Regions from separate parts of the Paenibacillus sp. J31P13 genome, predicted to be linked through region 2. Evidence: a T-box and tRNA genes for the amino acid it is inferred to sense, from the RefSeq annotation. Region 2 holds a T-box; the other holds one or more tRNA genes.
What was found. The T-box of region 2 lies ahead of AC0YOD_RS01580 (arginine--tRNA ligase). A T-box ahead of a tRNA ligase gene usually reads a tRNA of that ligase, here a tRNA-Arg.
Positions count from the first base shown of each region.

Region 1 (7,902 bases), on a different contig from region 2:
TTACCCCAGTAGCTGCGGGTAAAGCCAATTTAATCGTGGATGTTACAACGAGCGGCTTTAAAGGCCAGCTTAAGCTGCCAGTACAGGTAACAGCTTCGGCTTCCAATCTTAAGGTGAAGCAACAGTCAATGAAGGTAAGTGTCTCAGGCAAGTCTTATACGGTTCAAACCGTCACCATTCCGAAGGGTATGCCTGTAACGGCTGGACTCGCAAGCCGGAAGGTTGGCGTGGTGCAGTCGCTTGGAGATATAGCAAAGAGTTATGGCGCTGATGCAGCTATTAACGCTACCTATTTTGAGGCATATGGGGGAATACCGGAGCCATACGGCACTGTTATTTTGGATGGCAATGTTGAGCATATCGGTAATACGGGAACAGCAATCGGTTTTACATGGGATGGGACAGTTGTCATGGACTCGCTGCGAGTTAAACTACTAGGCGGAACAAATGGCTCCTTTAAGTCACCGAATAACTGGTACGCGTATTTTATTAATAGGACCCCAGTAGCTGGGGGCTCATCTGCCATCATGTTTACGCCAAAACGAGGAGCGAAGATTGGTTTCGCAATGGGTACTGCTATTACCGTACAAAAGGGAGTCGTCACAAAAATAAGCAAAAAAGAAAATGTCAGTATTCCGTCTGATGGTTATGTCCTGGTCTTCACCGGCTCTGAAGAAAAGCTGGCTGCGCGCTTTCAAGTGGGCACAACCGTGGACTATAAAGTAGAAATGACGAATCTGAATGGTCAGTCCATTAATTGGTCTCGTGTTCATACGGCTGTTGGTGTCGGTCCTAGGCTCGTGAAGGATGGGAAGCTGGCAATCAATCCGGCAGGAGAAGGCTTTAGCAGCTCGAAGATTTTAACTGACTCTGCCACGAGAAGTGGGATCTTAGTCAAGAAGGATGGAACCATTATCATCGCAACGATACCGAAAGCGACGATAAAACAATGGGGTCAAATCATGCTTCAGCTTGGGGCTTATCAAGCCATGAATTTGGACGGGGGCGCATCCTCAGGGATGTATGCTCAAGGGAAGCTTATTACGGTACCCGGCAGGCTAATTAGCAACGCTCTTGTGTTCGGAACTAAGATGAAGTGGTAATTTAGCTGCAATATATAAGAAGGCCGTCCATTTGGGCGGCTTTTCTTATATATAAACATTGACATATCTGTTGAGAAATAATATCATCAAGATGTGAATGATAATCGTTATCAATTATTATTAATGAATAAATGCCATATAAATCACATTATGTAGATGGTGTCTGCCCCCGGCAGCGGAAGGAGTGTGTATATCAATGATTCGTCTAACAACTTCAGGTCTTCATATCGGATATGATGATCGTCTAATTGTTGAAAACTTAAATATCGCAATTCCACAAGGTAAAATTACAGCACTTGTAGGAGCAAACGGTTCAGGGAAATCGACGATTTTGAAAACAATGGCTCGTATAATGAATCCCTCCGAGGGCAGTGTACTTCTGGACGGCAGGTCCATACATAAGCAATCGACGAAGGAAGTCGCGAAGCAGCTTGCGATTTTGCCGCAAAACCCTACTGCGCCAGACGGACTTACAGTTTCCGAACTTGTATCCTACGGACGTTTTCCTTATCAAAAGGGCTTTGGATCGCTTAGCAAGGAAGATAAAGCTATGATTCAGTGGGCAATCGAAGCAACAGGAATGACTGATTTTGCGGATCGTCCGGTAGATCAGCTCTCAGGCGGTCAGCGTCAACGTGCCTGGATCGCGATGGCTTTGGCACAGGAAACCGATATTTTGTTCCTAGATGAGCCAACTACGTTCCTAGACATGGCACATCAACTTGAGGTGCTGCAGCTGCTGCAAAAACTGAACGCAACCAGTAATCGTACGATCGTAATGGTTGTTCATGATTTAAACCATGCTGCTCGTTATGCGCATCATATGATTGCAATTAAGAAAGGCAATGTTGTTGGCGAGGGTCAGCCTACAGAGGTTATGACACCTGATATTTTGCGAGAAGTATTTAATATTGAAGCAGACATCGTTACGGACCCACGTTCGGGTGTTCCGCTTTGCTTGCCTTATGCGTTAGCAAGTGAGTCAAACGTAGAGAAAATGGAATTCAATAATGATGCGAGATATTTGAAGCCACTTGCGGCTGCAGGCGCATAATCGCCTGCAGTCAAGCAGTGACTTTAATGTCGTTTTCCGCATAAAATCAACGTTTTTTACCCCCTTTAAAAATAATTTAAAACTTTTTTAGAAAAACAGTTGCATTTTATTTTCGGAGGTGATATATTATTACTTGTCGCCGCGACATTGCATCACACGAACGGCTGACATGAACGACATGCGGAAGTGGCTCAGCGGTAGAGCATCGCCTTGCCAAGGCGAGGGTCGCGGGTTCGATTCCCGTCTTCCGCTCCAACATACGTGCCCTTAGCTCAGCTGGATAGAGCGTTTGACTACGAATCAAAAGGCCAGGAGTTCGAATCTCTTAGGGCACGCCATTATCCATCAACAGACGCAGTTTATTTACACCTCGGGACGTAGCTCAGCTTGGTAGAGCACCTGGTTTGGGACCAGGGGGTCGCATGTTCAAATCGTGTCGTCCCGACCACTTTTCACTTTTTATGCGGGTGTAGTTCAATGGTAGAACTTTAGCCTTCCAAGCTAATAGCGTGGGTTCGATTCCCATCACCCGCTCCAACTAATTAAACCCGAAAGCCTTGCGCAGCAAGGCTTTTTTTGTATTTTTCTTTAAGCTTATTCAAATTTGAATTCTACATAATCCGCAAGATTATTAACATGGTACATATTTAACTAGTCATGCGATTCAAATGAAAAAGGTAAATCAAGGGTTTAAAGATATTGGGCGTGAAACGCTGACATATTGTCTTATCCTTTCCCTGTATAGAATAGTTTGAATATTTTTATAACAAAGCGGGTTCTCCTAACGGAAGACTCTGCTTTGTTTTTTATATGGATTGGCTTCGGGGCTTCAACCCTGTAGATTTTTGTAGTATGATAGTAGAAGTCAAAAAACGTTCATATATACGTATAAACTTTTGAAGCGGCTTTTTGCTTCACAAAATCAAGTAAATGCTTTCGAAGCGGATTTTTCGCAAATACAAAAGCAAATGCTTCCGAAGCGATCTTTTGCTTCGCAAAATTTAGGAGGAACAGTATGTCGGATCAAACTGCATCTACTTTGACGACAAACCGTCCGCAAGCAAATAATCTGTTGCGACGCGATGTCCGCTTTCTAGGTAATATTCTCGGCGAGGTTCTTGTTCATCAAGGCGGACGCGAGCTGCTTGAAATCGTAGAGCGCATTCGTGAACAAAGCAAGGCGCTTCGCGCTGAATTTGTACCGGAGTTATTCGATCAATTCAAAGAAAACGTGTCTTCTCTAAACCCGGAAATACGTCATCAAGTTATTAGGGCGTTTGCGATTTACTTTCAGCTCGTTAATATTGCCGAGCAAAATCACCGGATTAGACGGAAAAGAGACTATGAGGTTTCAGCCGGCGAATCCGTACAACGCGGCTCCATCGAAAGTGCTGTTCAGGATTTGAAAGAACGCGGTATTGCGATTGAAGACGTTCAAGAAATTATGGGCAGTATTTCTCTAGAGCTTGTTATGACTGCACATCCGACCGAGGCAACTCGTCGTGCGGTGCTCGAAATTCATAAGCGGATTGCCGGCGATGTAATGGAGCTGGACAACCCTACCTTAACGTATCGCGAGCGTGAGAAGCTGCGTGAGAAACTCATGAATGAGGTTCTTATTTTGTGGCAAACCGATGAGCTGCGCGACCGCAAGCCAACCGTTATTGATGAGGTTCGCAACGGTTTGTATTATTTTGATGAAACATTATTCGAGGTATTGCCAAACGTCTATGAAGAGCTTGAGCGCTGCTTGGGTAAATACTATCCAAACGAGAGCTGGCATGTGCCGGATTATTTGCGTTTTGGATCATGGATCGGCGGCGACCGTGACGGAAATCCGTCCGTTACCTCTAACATAACTTGGGAAGCTCTTACGTTGCACCGTCAACTAGCGCTTCGCAAATACGAAGAGAAGCTTACTGAGCTTGTCGAAATGCTCAGCTTCAGCACAAATCTTATTGAGGTGTCAGCAGAGCTTGAGGAATCCATTCGTTTGGACCGCCAGCATGTTGAACTGAAATGCGTAGATTTGTGGAGAAATACGAAGGAGCCTTACCGTATTAAGCTTGGCTTTATGCTAGAGAAGCTAGCTAATACACGCGATGAATCGCTTAAGGGTTCACCTATGCGTTATAACAATCCAAATGAGCTTCGTGAAGATCTGCTTGTTATCGATCGGAGCTTGCGCAATCACTTCGCTGACTATGTTGCTGATACAGCATTGGCTAAGCTTATTCGTCAAGTTGAGCTGTTTGGCTTCCACTTGATGACGCTGGACATTCGTCAGCATAGTCAAGAGCATGAGAATGCAATGGCAGAAGTTTTAGCGAAAATGAATGTGGTAGCTGATTATGCTTCCCTTTCAGAAGCTGAGAAAACAGATCTTCTTCACCGCCTGCTGAATGATCCGCGTCCACTGACTTCCAGTCACTTGGATTACACGGCATCCACACGCGAGTGTTTAAATGTGTACCAAACGATCTACAATGCACAACAAGAATTTGGTGTGAACTGTATTTCGAGTTACTTAATCAGTATGGCGGAAGCTGCAAGTGACATTCTTGAGGTTATGGTATTCGCGAAGGAAGTGGGTCTGTTCCGCAAGGAGTCAGACGGTACTATTCGTTGTACCCTTCAATCGGCGCCATTGTTTGAGACGATTGATGACCTGCATGCTGCTCCAAGCATCATGAGAGAATTGTTCGAGTTGCCGATTTATCGTCAAGCGGTTCAAGCTGTAGGCAATCTGCATGAAATTATGCTTGGTTATTCCGACAGCAACAAAGACGGCGGAGCGGTTACGGCGAACTGGGAACTTCGTGTAGCTATGAATGAGATTACTGCGATAGGTAATGAATATGATGTTAAAATGAAATTTTTCCATGGTCGTGGCGGAGCACTTGGCCGCGGCGGAATGCCGCTTAACCGCAGTATTCTTGCGCAGCCGCCGCATACAATCGGTGGAGGCATTAAAATAACAGAGCAGGGCGAGGTGCTTTCCTCTCGCTATTCGATGCAGGGTATTGCGTACCGCAGCCTAGAGCAAGCGACTTCGGCGCTTATCACTGCAGCACGGCTTGCAAAATATCCTGAGCAAGAGCATGACGCAGAGAAAGAATGGGAAGAGATTGCTCGTTCGATTTCAGAGACTGCGCTTGAGAAGTATCAGGATCTTATTTTCCGTGATCCGGATTTCTTGACTTACTTCAAGGAATCGACACCGTTGCCTGAGGTTGGCGAGCTGAACATTGGTTCTCGTCCGTCAAAACGGAAAAACAGTGATCGCTTCGAAGATTTGCGTGCTATTCCATGGGTATTCGCATGGACGCAAAGCCGCTATTTGCTACCGGCTTGGTACGCTGCAGGTTCTGCTTTCAAAGCATATATTGGTGAAGACGAGAACAAGCTGGATACACTCAAAACGATGTATGAGCACTTCCCGTTCTTCCGCTCATTGATTGATAATCTACAAATGGCGTTAGGCAAAGCGGATCTTGTTATTGCCAAAGAATATGCAGATATGATTAAGGATAAAACAATCCGCGATCGTATTTTCGTGCAAATAGAGCAGGAATACAAGCTGACTTCAGAGCTGATTCTAAGCATTACAGGCCAAACGGAGATTTTGGATAACGTTCCAGTTATTCAAGAATCTATTCGTCTGCGCAACCCATATGTCGATCCGCTCAGCTACATGCAAGTACAGCTGTTGACCGAGCTTCGCGCATTGCGTGACAACGACGGGGATGATCAGGAGCTGCTTCGTGAAGTGCTTCTTACCATCAACGGAATTGCCGCAGGTCTTAGAAATACGGGCTGATCCATTTATAGTGGATTTATGCTTTATAGAAATGCCAATCATGGATTTAAATCCATGATTGGCATTTTTTCTTATGTTCCTTTATAGCCCGCTTAAGTTTGGTTTAAGGTACATCCTTCATGATAGGTATATAGGAAATAGATACTTACCTTGAAAGGATGATAGACATGAACGAAGACAACAAACGCGAAGCGGATAACAATAATAACTCTACGACCAACCTTAATGGTTCAACAAACTCGACTCCGATAACTACTTATATTTATGAATCTCGTAAATCTACAGATGATTTAAAATCCTCTTATGAGAAAGAGCTTGGCCTGAAGATTGATATGATGAACTCATCATTAGGGGGAGGGAAGCGTTCAAAACGGAGCGCTGGTGGTTCAGCTAGAACACTGCTAGCTTCTTTCCTCATAGGTGCTACAGTAATCGGCGGCTTCTCCTACATGGCGGATAAGAATAATCTATTCAGCGGCAGCACTCAACCAAGCACAGGTGTCAGCACGACAAATGGTTCCGCACAAAAAGATGCAGGCTTATCAACGGCTTCGCTCTCAACAAGTGAAGATATCGCTTCGGTATATGAGGCGGCAAGTCCAGCGGTCGTCAAGATAGAAAATTATGCTGCTGCGGCTCAGCGAGGCAGCATAATGGACGATTCCACACTCCGTCAATTTTTTGGAGGTAATGGATCGGGCAGAGGCGGAAGCGGGCAACAGCAACAAGAGCAGCAGCAAGAGCAAGGCAGCACAGAGCTTGTGTTGTCCGGTTCAGGAACAGGCTTCTTCTTTGAGAAAGAAGGCTATATTCTAACCAATGAGCATGTTATTGCCGACGGCAAAGAAATTAAGGTGACGGTACAAGGATATGACGAGCCTCTAGTGGCTAAAGTATTAGGTTCCAGCTATGACCTAGACTTAGCTGTGCTAAAGGTGGAGAGTCCTGACGGCAAAGACTTCCCTTCGCTAAAGATTGGCGATTCTGACAAAACCAATATAGGTGATTGGGTCATCGCAATTGGCAACCCTTACGGTTTCGATCAAACTCTGACAATGGGTGTGCTGAGCGCTAAGGAACGTCCAATCACAATTGCAGATGAGCAGGGTGAGCATCAATACGAGCATCTTCTCCAAACGGATGCATCCATTAACCCCGGAAATTCTGGCGGTCCGCTTCTCAATGAGAATGGAGAAGTCATCGGAATTAATACAGCAGTAAATGCTGAAGCTCAGGGTATTGGCTTTGCAATCCCAACAACAACGATTTCGAAGGTACTGGAGCAATTGAAGACAAATCGTTTATAATAATAGTTGACTGATACTTAAAAGATACAATAGAGGTCTAGAAGCCGCATGGTGAGTGATGACAAGAGAAAGGTGCTTTGAACAAAGGCGCCGCTATCCTGGAATTTCCTGCCTATGACGGTTTCAAGGCCTCTTTTTGACTCTTTATCATTTATATCCCAGTCGCAAGTCGAATAGGAAACTAGCCTTAGGTCGATTGCTGATAGAGCGCCAAACGTATATAATTGTCAGAATGGTTTGCGTATGATCGGGAGGATGGCTTCAATGAAACAAGCATCGGGCTATTGGTTAGCGGTGTTCATGGTCTTATTTGGTGCAGCGAGCTATGGCATTCTTTCACCTATAATCAAGCTTGCTTATGATGCAGGATTTAGCTTTCAACAAATTACCGTTCACCAGGTTGGAATTAGTGTTGTGCTGCTGTGGTTGATTGTATTGCTGCGTCCGAAGCTATGGCGCAATCCTTTTCAGCGGGGCAAATGGTTCATGCTGGCGATAATTGGAATTTTTGGTCTGTGCATGACAACTATTTTTTATAATCTTTCTTTACAGAGACTGGAAGCTTCTTTCTCGATAGTCTTGCTTTTTCAGTTCATGTGGATTACGATTTTTTTAGAG
Region 1 covers NZ_JBWDNR010000007.1:257,448-265,349, reverse strand. Annotated here, with positions in the region: gene AC0YOD_RS22230 (phosphodiester glycosidase family protein) at 1-1,103, shown strand, start outside; gene AC0YOD_RS22225 (ABC transporter ATP-binding protein) at 1,300-2,157, shown strand; tRNA gene AC0YOD_RS22220 (tRNA-Gly) at 2,338-2,412, shown strand; tRNA gene AC0YOD_RS22215 (tRNA-Arg) at 2,419-2,495, shown strand; tRNA gene AC0YOD_RS22210 (tRNA-Pro) at 2,529-2,605, shown strand; tRNA gene AC0YOD_RS22205 (tRNA-Gly) at 2,621-2,694, shown strand; gene ppc (phosphoenolpyruvate carboxylase) at 3,173-5,977, shown strand; gene AC0YOD_RS22195 (S1C family serine protease) at 6,145-7,284, shown strand; gene AC0YOD_RS22190 (EamA family transporter) at 7,549-7,902, shown strand, end outside.
Region 1: it encodes a tRNA-Arg, which carries the amino acid that the T-box ahead of AC0YOD_RS01580 (arginine--tRNA ligase) is inferred to sense. The anticodon was not compared.

Region 2 (7,902 bases):
GTACGGCACATCCGCTTCAAAAAATATTAAGCTAACTACACCCACTCGCCTTACATTAAATAAGGATATTGAGCCCAGCTTATTCCCAAATAGCCTGACAAGAAAAAAAGGCGTGGATGCTAGCGTCCCTCTTTATTCCGTACTTCGCTGGGATGATTGGTATGGTGTGCTCCTGTCTCCAAATCCCCCATACCAAGAATACAAAACATTTCGCCCACTTCTTCTCTGGGTAAACGAAAAAGATATTAGCACGCAGGAAGAGATCAAATCTGGACTTTTCGACAAAAGCTTAGCGATACCCGCTATGAAAATAAATGAGATTATGGAAGCAGTTCTCTATAAGGGAATGGATGCATCAAGCGTACAACAGCTGCTTGGTAAACCTCATTTCATTGAATCATCGAGAAACATGAATATCAATAACGGCCCGGTCCAGCTTGACCTTACTTGGCGATATGAGCTTGAAGATGGTCAGGTGAAGGTAACATTCTCTAAGGACAAAAAGTTGTTAGAACGAACCATTATTATGCGGATGACAGAAAGCGGTCAGACCGCATTAAACGGGTATCAATATCCAGAAGATCAGCTCTATGAATATCGTTTTCTAAAGCTTGCCCCTACTATAGAGCCTAACTGGGAATGGAGAAGCCAGCACTGGCTTGCCTTTAACTTCCTATATGCGGCCTTGGATGATGTACTCCTTGTAAAAGGGGATGACGGATATTTTAGCGGGATGCATGATAATTCTGATCTTTATGCCTTAAACAAAACGACTGGAAAATTGCTGTGGCAGGTTAAAGCCGGGCATAGCGGATTCACTGCTTTTCTTGATACCACCCGGAAGGCGGTAACTATTTCTACGCCATTTAACTCTGAAACAAAAAAATATGCTCAGCGTGTCCAGCATATTCGCCTCTCCGACGGTAAACTAATCTGGGCCTACAACCTGCCTCAGGAGAATGAGTTTCTTATTATGGCTCGCGCTAAGGATAGCGTCCTTCTCTATAATCGTCCTAATGATGCTCTTGATAAGCATAAATTAGTTGTTTTAAATATAGCTACAGGCAAGCAGATGTGGAGCAAAAACTATGATGCACCAATCGAAATATACAATCGCAGTGAATATGATCCATATATTTTGATAGAGGCGGGAGATAAGCTTCAGGCTCTGCAGCCTAAAACGGGTAAAATAGTATGGAGCATTAATGTGCAAGGAATAAAAGGCGACTGGGGAATGGATGAGTTTTATTCAGCTGGATTATTTAAACAGCAATCTAATCCCCTTGGCACCGATCTTACTGAGCGCTGGATGCTGCTTGGATCACAGCAAATATTGCTCAATGTAAAAACTGGCAAGATATTAAGAAGCTACAAGGTCATTTATGATGATTTCGTCTATCCACTAGACAAGAGATTTTTAATGATTCATAAAAAATTAAGTCAATCCATTGATACAGATGAAGATCAATATGAGACCCATTTTTATGACACCATCTCTGGTAAAACGTTGTGGACTTTACCGGGCAGAGCCTTCAAAGCCGTCATTGAAGGAGATGTCGTATACGCAACCATCAACGGTGTTCCTTCTGCATTCAATAAAATGAATGGGCACATCATTTGGCAGCTTCAAACGAATGGCTCTTCTCCAAACGGTTGGCACTATGGTTTGGGCACCTTCACCATTTTGAAGGATTATATCTTACTTCCTTATAATGGTGACCTTTTACTCATCGATAAGAAAAGCGGAAAGAATGTCAAACGGATCAAAGATGTCATGTTCGGCTATCCTGAGCTTGGAGATTTCGATGTAACGAGCGGATATATCAATTATGATGGCAAGGATCTTTATGTCGGCTCATCGAATGGTTATTTCTCTAAATTTCAATTGCCAGAACTGAAGCATTAATGAAGCAGCAGCTGTCTCTATGGTCCATGACCTGAGGCAGCTGCTGCTTTTTTAAAGCCCTTAACTTTTTCTTTTTATCCACCATGTTAAAATGGAATTAAAAGCAAGCACATTATCGCATAATAAAGGGGATAAGTTTTTCGTATGGAAGGGAAAGAGAAGAAAGGATACGTGGGCGCTATGGGAATAACGGAGCATCCCGTTTTATGGGCAATAATTATTTTGGCTCTCCTTATCACAGGAGCTTTGATACTCATCAGTCTATATTTTTACAATATGGCTATACAACGAAATTCCAAACAATTTTTGAGCGATAATAAAGATTTAGTGCCTGACGAACCAACGCCAATTCCTTTTGATGGTCCCAAATGGGTCAATAGTCTCTCTCCTGAGACTTGGCATATCCATTCTCATGATGGACTTAAGCTAGTGGGCTATTATTTGACTGCACAGACTCCAACAACAAAAACAGTCGTTTTAGCACATGGATATTCAGGCTGTGGGAAGGATATGGGCCTCTTAGCCAAATTTTACTACGAACAGCTAGGCTACAACGTCCTTATGCCAGATGATCGTGGACATGGTGCTAGTGAAGGAGACTATATCGGTTTTGGCTGGGCTGATCGTCTCGATTATTTGCGCTGGATCAATAAACTAGTGGAAGACAAGGGCGAGGATATTCAAATCGTTCTGCATGGGATATCTATGGGCGGCGCTACCGTCATGATGATAAGCGGCGAGAGTTTGCCCCCTCAAGTGAAGGTGATCGTTGAGGATTGCGGCTATACATCCGTTTATGATCAGCTTGCCTACCAGCTGCGGCGTATGTATAAAATGCAACCGTTTCCTCTTTTGCACACAACAAGCTTATTAACAAAACTGAAAGCGGGCTACAGCTTTAGAGAGGCTTCCTCCATGAACCAATTGGAAAAGAATAATTTGCCAATGCTTTTCATTCATGGAGTCGATGACACCTTTGTTCCTGCTGAAATGGTTTGGAGATTGTATAACGCCTGCAAAACAGAAAAGGATATATTGCTTGTGAAAGACGCAAGCCATGGTATGGCGTATATAACAGATAAAGCAACTTATGAGCAGAAGGTTGCTGGTTTTATCGGAAGGTTCATTCAGTAAAAATATATACAACCCTACAACATTCCTATACAAGCAATGGATTGCTGCACATTCTCTGAACATACACTAGTTATAAATGTGTAAAGGAGAATGAACGCATATGGGAGCCTTCGCAAGTGATCTATTAAAAGATAAGGTTGTTTTGATAACCGGCGGTGCTACCGGTCTCGGGCGCGCCATGGGTGAAAAGTTTTTGGAGCTTGGCGCAAAGCTGGCTATCGCAAGCCGCCGGGAAGAAGTGCTGAGAAAAGCTTCGGAAGAAATGAGCTCTGCGGAAAATCAAGTTTTTTACAAGAGCTGCGATGTTAGAGACCCCGCGCAGATCTATGAGTTGATTGAAGCGACGGAAGCTCATTTTGGCGGCATCGATGTGCTCATCAATAATGCAGCTGGAAATTTCATCAGTCCAACCGAACGGCTCTCTCCAAAAGCGGTGGATGCCGTGCTAAACATAGTCCTTCATGGCACCTTTTATACGACACTGGAGCTCGGAAAGAGATGGATCGAGCAAGGTCGCAGCGGAACGATGCTAAACATTGTAACCACCTATGCATCCACAGGATCAGGCTATGTTGTACCCTCTGCAGCGGCAAAAGCTGGTGTGTTAGCACTGACGCGATCCCTTGCCGTTGAATGGGCACCTTATGGCATACGCCAGATTGCCATTGCGCCTGGCCCCTTTCCAACAGAAGGCGCTTGGTCACGCCTCTCTCCTACACCGGAGCTGGAGGAGCAAATGCTGGGACGTATTCCTCTTCGTCGTGTTGGCAATAAAGAGGAGCTTGCTAATCTTGCAGCCTATCTCATATCCGATTATGCGAGCTATATGAATGGTGAGGTCGTTACGATTGACGGCGGCGAATGGCTGCAAGGCGCCGGTCAATTTAATAGCTTGTCCCAGGTAACTGCAGAGCAATGGAATGTTCTTGCGGAAATGACCCGTAAGGGCAAATAAGTCATGCTAGCCTGCCTCCTTTGCATTTTTGGAGAAGGCTAGCTTATTTCTTTTATCACGCTGATAGGCGTAGGGCTTGTCGTTTTATAAGTATAAAAACTAGTTATCAAGTCGTGATTTATGCCTTTACCCCTCCATTTTGTCGTCAAAACGAGTATTTTAATGTAATATGTTATTCAAAACGAATAACTATTACATAAAGGTGGTTTTGGAGTGGAGAAAAAAATATCTTATGAAATTCTATTATTACGCTGTGCCGGCTGTTTATTTGTAGTTATGGTCCATTCACTCATATTTACCGGAAGAATATACGAGCAAAGCGCGATATTGAATGCGGCAAGACTCGTTTTTAACGTAGGCACTCCCCTATTTATTTTTATCACTGAATTCCTCATTGCCAAGAATTATAGAGAAAACTTGCCTAAGGCATTTCTATCTAAGCGCTTGAAGGTTCTCATTCCTCCTTATATCATGATGGGGATTATTGGGTCCATCTATAAAGTAAATGAAAATCAAGAGCCTTTTACCGTACAAAATTTACTAAATGCTGCGTTCAGGAATGTTTTTATGGGTGATTATAATGGCTATTTTATTTTGATTATCATACAATTCATACTCATTCACTATCTTTTACATAATAAATTAAAAACTTGGTCTCCTAAAATTGTGCTTCCGGGCGCCTTCATGATCAACTTTGTCTATCTTGCTTTTTTCAATTTCGTACCGCCGTTTGGCTTTGGGAGTCAAAGCACCGCGGAGTATATTTGGTATTATACGAGCTGGCTGCCTTTTATCGGCTGGGCTTTCTATTTCGCATTAGGGTATTATTGCGGCAGACATTATGAGCAGTTCATAAAGGTGCTGAATCGAAATAAAAGGATTGTATGGGCGTTACCATTTATTACGGTGCTTCCCGTATGGGGCTTTAAATTTCTCGATATCTCTCCCGTTATCAGTTCAAAGGGAGTCAGTTACTTGCTCTTTGCTCCCTCAGTTATTTTTCTAATCTTTTATATCTCGAATAAAATGCGATCCATTCCGAGCTTTATGGTCTCTATTTCCGATCATTCCTTCGGCATTTATTTAACTCACAGTGTATTTATGCGCGCCTTCGTTATTCTTTACATGCCGATATCGAAGTACATTCATCCGTTTCTTACGATACCAATCATATATCTGACTTGCTTTAGCGCCGCATGGCTGACAACGAAATATTTAAACAAGCTCCCATTCGGCAAATATATCGTTGGACCTGTCCGAGATAATTCAAAGGCAATCAAGAAGGACAAGCTTGCTTCCAGCAAACCTGCTTTTGAAAATTCTGTGCGCGGGACTTCATAACGGATCAGATTATCTTCTACGCAAAAAAATCCGGTCTCTAATGAGACTGGATTTTTTTGTTATACAACGCTCACATAAACGCCTATCTACACCAATATAAATGTTAAACGTCTTAGTAAATTAGCCATGACTCTAAGATCAGACTAATATGTCCTTAGTTTAATGAAATGAATTGACTACAGCAACCTAATGGTTTTCTTATTTTATGTTGACTTCCCTTTCAATTAATTATATATTCAGAAAATACAGTAAATTCAATGACTGGGATAGTAACGATTGACATAAGTCCAAGCGAGCCGGAATAGTGAGAGCCGGTACGGAGTCAATCAGTGAATCGCACCCATGAGAATGACTTCTGAAATTACATTAGGAAGTCACGGCTAAGACCGTTATCTTATTGAGTGGTTAAACGAAAGTTTAACAACAAGAGTGGTACCGCGAATGCATAAGCCTTCGTCTCTGTTTTGGAGACGAGGGCTTTTTATTATTTTTAAGGAGGATTATCAATGATAAGCCAAACGATTGTAAGCAGTATAGAAAAGGCCACAAAAAGTTTATTTAACGAGTTAGGTCTCCACTATACGGATGATTTGAAGGTCAATGTCGAACAACCTGCTCATTTGGAACATGGTGATTACTCAACGAATATTGCCATGCAGCTAGCTAAAGTATTACGTAAAGCACCCGTACAAATAGCTGAAATGTTAAAAAGAAAACTGGAACAAGAAGGAAATATCGAACATTTAGTTAGTAAAATCGAAGTTGCTCCTCCAGGTTTTGTAAATATGTATATCGACTGGGGGCAATGGGCTCAAACGGATTTTAAACTGCCCATGAATGCTGGTGAAAAGGTCGTCATTGAACATACCTCCATTAATCCAAATAAGTCAGCCCATATTGGACATTTAAGAAATTCATGTATTGGCGATGCTCTTGTGAGATTCTTAAAGCGAGTCGGTTATAACGTAGAAGTGCATAATTATATCGATGACCTAGGGAATCAGCTAGCAGATACTGTGGTAGGTATATTAAATATCCCCCACAAGAAGGAGCATTTACGTTTTGGAGATTTTTGCTGGGATATTTATTCTAGGGTTAATAAGGAGTATACGCAGAATCCCCCTCTCATGGAGCAGAGAACGAAGGTTCTTCATTCGCTGGAGGAAGGTAACGAAAATTTATCTTGGGTTGGGCTGCTTGTAGCTGAGCGAATCGTTCGTGAACATCTCGAAGAAATGAACGCATTCCATATCCACTATGATTTGTTGGTGTGGGAGAGCAATATTGTAAGAGAGGGTTTTTGGAATTCGGCATTTAGCCTGCTGAATCAAACCTCACAATTCTATCAAGAAACTTCCGGGAAGCTAGAAGGATGCTGGGTATTAAAACAAACAGCTGCGACTGATTTAGAAGATGGTGATTCTGAACACAACATGGATAAAGTTTTAGTTCGTTCAAACGGAATTTTGACCTACACAGCAAAAGATATTGCTTATCACCTTTGGAAATTTGGATTGCTAGATAAGGATTTCCGTTATAAACGTTTTTCAGAGGGTTTATGGTCAACTCATAATTCTGGAACCAGCTCCACTTATGGAAAGGCAGACATCGTCATTAATGTAATCGACCATCGGCAGCAATATCCTCAAGCTATGGTTAAACAAGCGCTTGATATTTTAGGTTACACTGCGCAAGCAGAGAAGCTTCGTCATGTCAGTTATGGCGTGGTCTCACTGAGTCCGGCAGCTGCAAACGATCTAGGTATAGACACTTCATCTGGCAAAGCTTCATACGCTATGTCCGGAAGACAAGGCATCGGGATTAAAATATCCGATTTACTCGACCTGATGGAAGGTATCATTGAAAATAAACGTTCAGATAAAGAAGGTCTGCCCAGTAGAATAATCGCAGCGGCAGCGATTCGTTATTACCTGCTCCGCTTTAGTTTATTGACTGAGGTTGTTTTCGACATCCAGCAAGCCACCGAAATCACTGGAAACTCTGGGGTATACTTAATGTACGCTCATGCTCGTGCAGTCAGTATTTTAGGCAAAGCTGAAGACGAATGGCTTATCAAACCGTTGGTTCCTAACGCATTCAATCAGCTAGAGAAAGCAGAACACGCGCTGCTTAGACATTTAGCGAATTGGCAAGATACTTTATACATCGCATGTAACGAGTTGTCTCCAAACATAGTATGTAATTACGCTCATGAATTGGCCGTATTGTTCAATAACTTCTATGGCGCTTGTCCCATTCTTAAAGCAAATGATGATAAAAAAGCAAATAGGCTTTGGCTTACATCAAAATTCAAAGATACAATTGGAGATGCGCTATCTGTGCTTGGACTACCTGCACCTAGCCGTATGTAAGATTGAAAAAACTCAAAAAACCGGGTGTCTTTATCACCCGGTTTTTGCCCTTCTTCATTTTAGTTCAAGAGTGTCTATGCTCTAATCGCATTCTATATAAGTTCAGAATTCGAACTTGTTCCTCGCTTAGCTCTTTCGAATCCCAGTACATATGCATCAAACCGTATTCAAACAATTCTTTTAGTTTTAAAAAC
Region 2 covers NZ_JBWDNR010000001.1:406,089-413,990, reverse strand. Annotated here, with positions in the region: gene AC0YOD_RS01600 (outer membrane protein assembly factor BamB family protein) at 1-1,906, shown strand, start outside; gene AC0YOD_RS01595 (alpha/beta hydrolase) at 2,051-3,040, shown strand; gene AC0YOD_RS01590 (SDR family oxidoreductase) at 3,141-3,995, shown strand; gene AC0YOD_RS01585 (acyltransferase family protein) at 4,209-5,336, shown strand; T-box leader at 5,585-5,800, shown strand; gene AC0YOD_RS01580 (arginine--tRNA ligase) at 5,843-7,708, shown strand; gene AC0YOD_RS01575 (phosphotransferase enzyme family protein) at 7,773-7,902, opposite strand, start outside.